Psychrobacter arcticus 273-4: one gene and its partner. The protein of the gene in region 1 interacts with the protein of each later gene in a pairwise test. Links are inferred from orthologs where the notes say so. Each region holds a gene or a part of one and is shown on either strand. Other genes may lie near its edges. The genes, in order: secD and pheT.

What was found.
Region 2: the proteins of secD (region 1) and pheT interact in binary tests that used the Escherichia coli proteins (3 or more experiments, as listed by UniProt). The link is inferred for Psychrobacter arcticus 273-4 from one-to-one orthologs.

Annotation. Positions count from the first base shown.
Region 1 is NC_007204.1:1,538,094-1,541,349, forward strand. Bases 140-3,060 are described here. They hold secD (protein translocase subunit SecD), read left to right. Parts: upstream 140-621; coding sequence 622-2,499; downstream 2,500-3,060. Other genes in these bases: yajC (preprotein translocase subunit YajC), read left to right, coding at 140-192; secF (protein translocase subunit SecF), read left to right, coding at 2,509-3,060. In the rest of the region: more of yajC, read left to right, coding at 1-139; more of secF, read left to right, coding at 3,061-3,256. UniProt on the Escherichia coli protein: Part of the Sec protein translocase complex. Interacts with the SecYEG preprotein conducting channel. SecDF uses the proton motive force (PMF) to complete protein translocation after the ATP-dependent function of SecA.
Region 2 is NC_007204.1:2,460,469-2,463,857, reverse strand. What follows is about bases 101-3,154. They hold pheT (phenylalanine--tRNA ligase subunit beta), read left to right. Parts: upstream 101-451; coding sequence 452-2,857; downstream 2,858-3,154. Other genes in these bases: PSYC_RS10330 (integration host factor subunit alpha), read left to right, coding at 3,105-3,154; pheS (phenylalanine--tRNA ligase subunit alpha), read left to right, coding at 101-392. In the rest of the region: more of pheS, read left to right, coding at 1-100; more of PSYC_RS10330, read left to right, coding at 3,155-3,389.

The DNA of each region.
Region 1 (3,256 bases):
AAAGAGCATCGCGCTATGGTAAGCGCTTTAACAGTCGGCAGTGAAATCATATTTGCTGGTGGTTTGATGGGTCGTATCAAACATTTGGAAGGCGATTATGCGGTTGTAAGCTTAAATAATAATACAGATATCAAGGTACAACGTGCTTCTGTTATTTCAGTATTGCCGGCTGGTACTATCGAAAGCGTTTAATCGTTACTCATAATTGTGACCATTGATCACTGGAATAATGGCTTGTCGGATAATGACTTACCATTACTATTTCAGTATCAATTAATAGTTGTAATGATTATAAAATGACCGTACATTATTTACGGTCATTTTTCGTTTGATGCTTTACTATGGTTCGTACATTTTAAAAAAGAATACAGTGCTGCTGCGATGAATTTTTCGATGCCGCTAGAGTGCATAGTAAGCGAAGAAAATTTATCCCAGCAAAACGCAGCTCTATTTGTAGTTCTTTTATTCTGAACTGACTATATCATCGCGGATGATCACAGTGGTGCACTATCATGGCTGCTATAGCGGCTGAATAAGTACCTCACCATTGTTATCGCTAACTTCCCATCTGCTAACTTGTGGCCTGCGTCGCCAGTAGTTTATCAACTTAAAGAAGTGATTATGCAATATCCCGCTTGGAAATACCTACTCATCACCGTCGTACTAATCATTGCCGGTCTATACGCTGCTCCTAACTTATATCCTGACGAACCTGCCGTACAGATTACCAGTGCCGCAGCAGGCACACAGTTGTCTGATGGCATCTTGACTCAGTCGCAAGATTTGTTGAAAGAAGCTGGCTTGAACTACCATGATGGTACGTTTAAAGGCAACAGTGCATTAGTACGTCTTGATAACCCAGTCGATCAGCTCAAGGCTCAGGAAGTATTGAGAAAGAACTTGGGCGATAACTATGTGGTCGCACTGAACTTAGCGCAGACAACGCCGCAATGGTTGCGTGATATCGGCGCAAAGCCCATGAAACTTGGTCTTGATTTGCGTGGTGGTGTCCGTTTTGTGTTAGAAGTTGACATGGATAAGGCACTCGAACAACGTCTGACCAGTGCCAGTCGTGATATTCGACGAGATCTAAGAGCTGAGCGTATTGCTGTTAAAGGTATCAAAAACGACAAGCGCACTGTGGTATTGCATTTTTCTGATACAGACAATCGTAACCGTGCACAAAACGTGTTGCAAAGCTCAATAGGTAATACTTTTACGCTGCAATCTTCTATCGATGAGCAAGGTCCTGCGCTAATTTTGGCGTATAACGATGCCACTTTAGATGAAATCAATAGCTATGCGGTCAATCAGAACCTGAATACCCTACGCAATCGTATTGCTGAACTTGGGGTAACAGAAGCCTTGGTACAATCACAAGGTGCTAGCCGTATCGTCGTTGAGCTGCCAGGTGTACAAGATACGGCTGAGGCAAAACGTGTCCTTGGTCGTACAGCCAACCTTGAGTTCCGTATGGTCGCTGAAGGTGCCGAAAATTATACGGGCGGTATACCCCCTGCCGGCACTGAAGCTTTCCCATTTGAAACGCTTGATGGTCCGCCCGTATTGCTAGAGCGTCAAGCGATCGTCACTGGTGATAAAGTCACCAATGCTCAGACAGGCATTGATGAAAGTGGCTCACCTGAGGTTAGTATCACCTTAGACAACGCTGGTGGCAAACTGATGCAAAATGCTACCCGTACCGCAGTTGGCAAACAAATGGCTGTAGTGTTCATTGAAAACAAGCAAAGAGTCACTTATAAAGAAGACTCAGCCACTGGCGAGACCGTCGAAGTACGGACGCCTTATGCTGAAACAAAAGTCATTAACCGTGCCAATATCCAAGCAGTCCTTGGCTCATCATTCCGTATTACCGGTCTTGATAGTAGTGCTGAAGCTGCTGAGCTTGCGCTGTTACTACGCTCAGGCGCATTAGCGGCACCGATGTATTTTGTTGAAGAGCGCACCATTGGTCCATCACTGGGTCAGGAAAATATCGATAAAGGATTATTCTCTACGCAGGTAGGTTATTTATTAGTCTTTGCGTTTATGATTATCTTCTATCGCCTGTTTGGTGTGATTGCCAATATTGCTCTAGCAGTGAACGTTATTATCATCATCTCTATTATGTCCATCTTAGGCTCATCACTGACGCTACCTGGTATCGCTGGTATTGTATTAACCATTGGTATGGCGGTCGATGCCAACGTCCTAATTTTTGAGCGTATCCGTGAAGAGCTGGCTAATGGAGTGAGACCGAAATCGGCTATCGTAGCAGGTTTTGATCGTGCTTATAGTAGTATTTTCGATGCCAATATCACAACATTACTCGTCGCTTTTATCTTATTTTCGATTGGTACGGGTCCGATTAAAGGCTTTGCGATTACTTTAGCAATTGGTATCGTCAGCTCGCTGTTTACTGCAATTTTGGTAACCCGTGCACTGATACAAATTGCTTATGGTAAGCGTAAATCTATCAAACGTCTGAGCATCGGTTAGGAGAAAACTATGGCAATCGATAATAACAACCCTCTAGAACAACAGAACAATCCTGAACCGAACGGCTCAAATAGTGAAGCAAGCACGCGTCGCCGTAAAAAACCGCGTCGTGATGGCAAAGGTAGTAATACCCAAACCAATAACGCCACTGCTAAGAAATCAGCTGGTAAAACTAAGCGTAGTGGCAAAGGCGCTGATACAGGCAGTCAAGTACTCGCGACTACTGCTATCGATCCCAACTTGGCACTAGGTGACGCCGCTGATGATGCAGCTGCCTATGCCGAAGGCGGTATCAAAGCCGTCGGTGATCAGCGTATTATCCCTTTTATGAAGATAGAAAAGCCAATGGGAATTTTATCAATCATTTTGGTGATTGGTAGTATTATTGCGATTGCAGTCAATGGCTTAAACCTTGGTCTCGATTTTACCGGCGGCGTGTCAGCAGATGTGCGCTATGAGCAATCTGTCGAGCAGGGTGATGTGGTCAATGCGTTAGCAGATAATGGCTTTGATGATGCAGTCGTGCAATATCTAGGCACCTCGCAAGAGCTGCTAATACGCTTACCACCTCAATCTGATAACATCGATGGTCTTAACACCAGCCTGAGCGAAGCTTTAGCGCTACCTAATAACAATGTTGAAATCAGCAATGTTAATATTATCGGTAGTCAAGTGGGTAATGAGGTTTACTTAAGCTCAGTCATGTCGATTGTGCTCGCACTAGCATGTATGCTTGGATATGTCGCCCTGCGCTTCC
Region 2 (3,389 bases), 920 kb from region 1 along the record:
CTGACCAAACCCATTCGCCGATGTTCCATCAGTTAGAAGGGCTTATGGTCACAGAATCGAGTACCTTTGCTGAGCTAAAAGGTCTGATTAGTGAGTTTTTGGAAGCGTTTTTTGCCAAAGAGCTGACCGTTCGTTTCCGTCCATCATTCTTCCCATTCACTGAGCCATCAGCCGAAGTAGATATCTTAGATGATAATGGCAAATGGCTTGAGGTCATGGGCTGCGGTATGGTGCATCCACAGGTGCTTACCAACTGCGGTATTGATGCCGAAAAATATACCGGCTTCGCCTTTGGAATGGGGATTGAGCGTTTTGCGATGCTATATTACGGTATCGATGATTTGCGCCTGTTTTTCCAAAATGACGTACGCTTCTTAAAACAGTTTGGCTAGATTTTATTTTTAATAATAATACGTCTACCTTTACTCCAAAATTTTGATCCGAGATATTTATGAAAATTAGCGAACAGTGGCTACGTCAATGGGTAAATCCCAACAATAGCAGTGAACAATTGGCAGACCAACTAACGATGGCAGGGCTTGAGATCGACGATCGCTTTGCGGTTGCCCGTGCCTTTAGCGGTGTGGTCGTCGGCGAAGTAATTAGCGTCGAGCAGCATCCAGATGCGGATAAATTGCGCGTGACGCAGGTCAATATTGGTGCAGTTGAGCCATTACAAATCGTTTGCGGCGCGCCCAACGTTACTGTTGGTATGAAAGTACCTGTTGCTACCGTTGGTGCCGTTTTACCTTCTGATGATGGTACGGGCTTTAAAATTAAAAATGGTAACCTACGCGGTGTCGACTCTAACGGTATGCTCTGCGGCGCATCTGAAATTGATTTAACCGATAACATTGATGGTCTGCTTGAGCTACCTACTGATGCACCGATTGGTACCGATATCCGTGAATATTTGGGTTTAGACAATCAAATATTGGATATCTCCATCACCCCAAATCGCGGTGATTGCTTTAGCGTACGTGGTATTGCGCGCGAGATATCAGTGATTAATGATTTGCCGTTACAAATGCCAAATATCCCTGACAACAATCAAGTTATTCACAACGAAGCGATGCCAGCTGTGACCGTCAGTGCGGTTGAAGCTTGTCCACGCTACTTTTTACAGTCGATAAGCAATATTGATCGTACTATCGATACGCCAAAATGGATGCAAGATGCACTAGTGCAGTCAGGACTACGTTCGCACAACTTTTTGGTTGATGTGACCAACTATGTCTTGATGGAATTGGGTCAACCGTTACATGCGTTTGATGCCGATACTATCGTCGGGGATATCGTGGTGCGTTTGGCACAGCCTGAAGAAACCATTACTTTACTGAATGAGCAAACCATCAGCTTAACGGGTGATGAATTGGTGATTGCTGATGATAAAGGCGCACTTGCTCTAGCGGGTATCATGGGTGGTCAGCGTAGCAGTGTGACTGATAGCACGACCAATATTGTGTTGGAGAGTGCTTTTTTTAATCCATTAGCAATTGCTGCGCGCGCACGCCGTTTTGGTTTGCATACCGATGCCTCACAACGTTTTGAGAGAGGTGTTGATTTTGAGTTGCCAGCGCTTGCTTTAGCGCGTGCAGTTGATTTGATTACTAGCGTCACAGGTAGCCAAGCGGGACAAATCGTCGCAATGGAGAATAGCGATCATTTACCTGCTCGTGCGCCTATTACATTGCCGATTACAAAGGTTCGTGACGTCATTGGTATTGAAATTGAGCCAGTAGTTATGGTGCGTATTTTGACCCAATTAGGGTTTAAAGTAGAGCAGCAAGCAGATAGCCTTATTTGCACGCCGCCATCGTATCGCTTCGACATGAGTATTAAAGAAGACCTCATCGAAGAGATTGCTCGTATCTATGGCTATGACAACATCCCAAGCATATTGCCACATTTGCAAGTCAGCATGGACTATGACGATACCGCAGATTTGACGCATGAGATGAAGCTTGCTTTGGTTGATAACGGCTATATGGAAGCGATTAGCTTTAGTTTTAGTGATGCCAAATTAGAAGCCTTGCTTGATGATAAAGCATTAGGTGAGGTATTAGCATTAGCCAATCCTATCTCTAGCGACTTGGCGGTGATGCGCCGTACATTATTATCAAGCTTATTGCCTTGCGTACAATACAACTTAAATCGCCAGCAATCACGCGTGCGTTTTTTTGAGACCGGTTTAAGTTTTGTCGGTCATAGTGTGAGTGATTTAGTACAAACGCCAAGTATTGCTATAGTAGCAGTTGGTGACGTTTGGGATGAGCAAGCTTATCAAAACCGTGCGTTAGACTTTTATGATCTCAAGCATGATATTGAGCAGTTATTACCAGCGAAAATCGATAATGCGCGTATCCGCTATGAGCGTAGTCAGCTTGCTTTCTTGCACCCTGGACAAAGCGCTAAGCTATATATCGATGATCAGTATGTCGGCTGGCTTGGACAATTACATCCGAATACTGCCAAACAGTTAGATCTGACAACCACTTGGGTTGCACAGTTGTCACTGGCACCATTGCTGACGCTTGCTCGTGAACAGCATGCCATCACCACCCCAAGTAAGTTCCCGCAAGTGCGCCGCGATATTGCTATATTAGTAGACAGCGACATCAGCCTTCAAACGCTAGAGTCAACCATACGCAAGGCATCAGGTACACTCTTGACTGATCTTTGGTTGTTTGATGTATATCAAGGCGAAAAAGTGCCAGCAGGTCAACGTTCATTAGCCTTTGCATTAATATGGCAAGATAAAACGCAAACCTTATCGGATGATGCTGTAAAAACTGCCACTGATAAAGTGGTACAAGCATTAACGGTTGAGCATTCAGCACAGCTGCGCGACAGCTAACCTCTAATCATAATAGACAGATACTCTATAGCCTCAATATAAAGGAGGCTATGGATTTTTGCTATTTATAAAAATTATTACCTGATAGAAGATTTTATTCATAGAGTAAGTTAAGTGGTTATTAATAAAGGATTTTAATGCAGGCTTTATTAAAAAGACGTACAAAAACCTTTATAATAGCTAACATTAATTCTCATACCGCTAAACCATGATATTCGACATCACGACATAGCATAGGAGTCGTACTGTGAGCACCTTAACCAAATCTGACATGATTGAGCATTTGATGAGTCACCTAAACCTAACACGCCAAGAGGGTCGCTGTTTGGTGGAGAATTTTTTTGACGAATTGTCAGAGAGTTTGATTGATGGCAAAGAGGTCAAGCTTTCAGGCTTTGGCAACTTTGAGCTAAAAGACAAAAATAGCCGCCCAGGTCGTAATCCTAAGACAGGGGAGCCCGTTGCGGTATCAGCACGCCGCGTTGTGACCTTTAAAACAGGACAGAAATTCCGTCAACAGGTCGATGAGCGC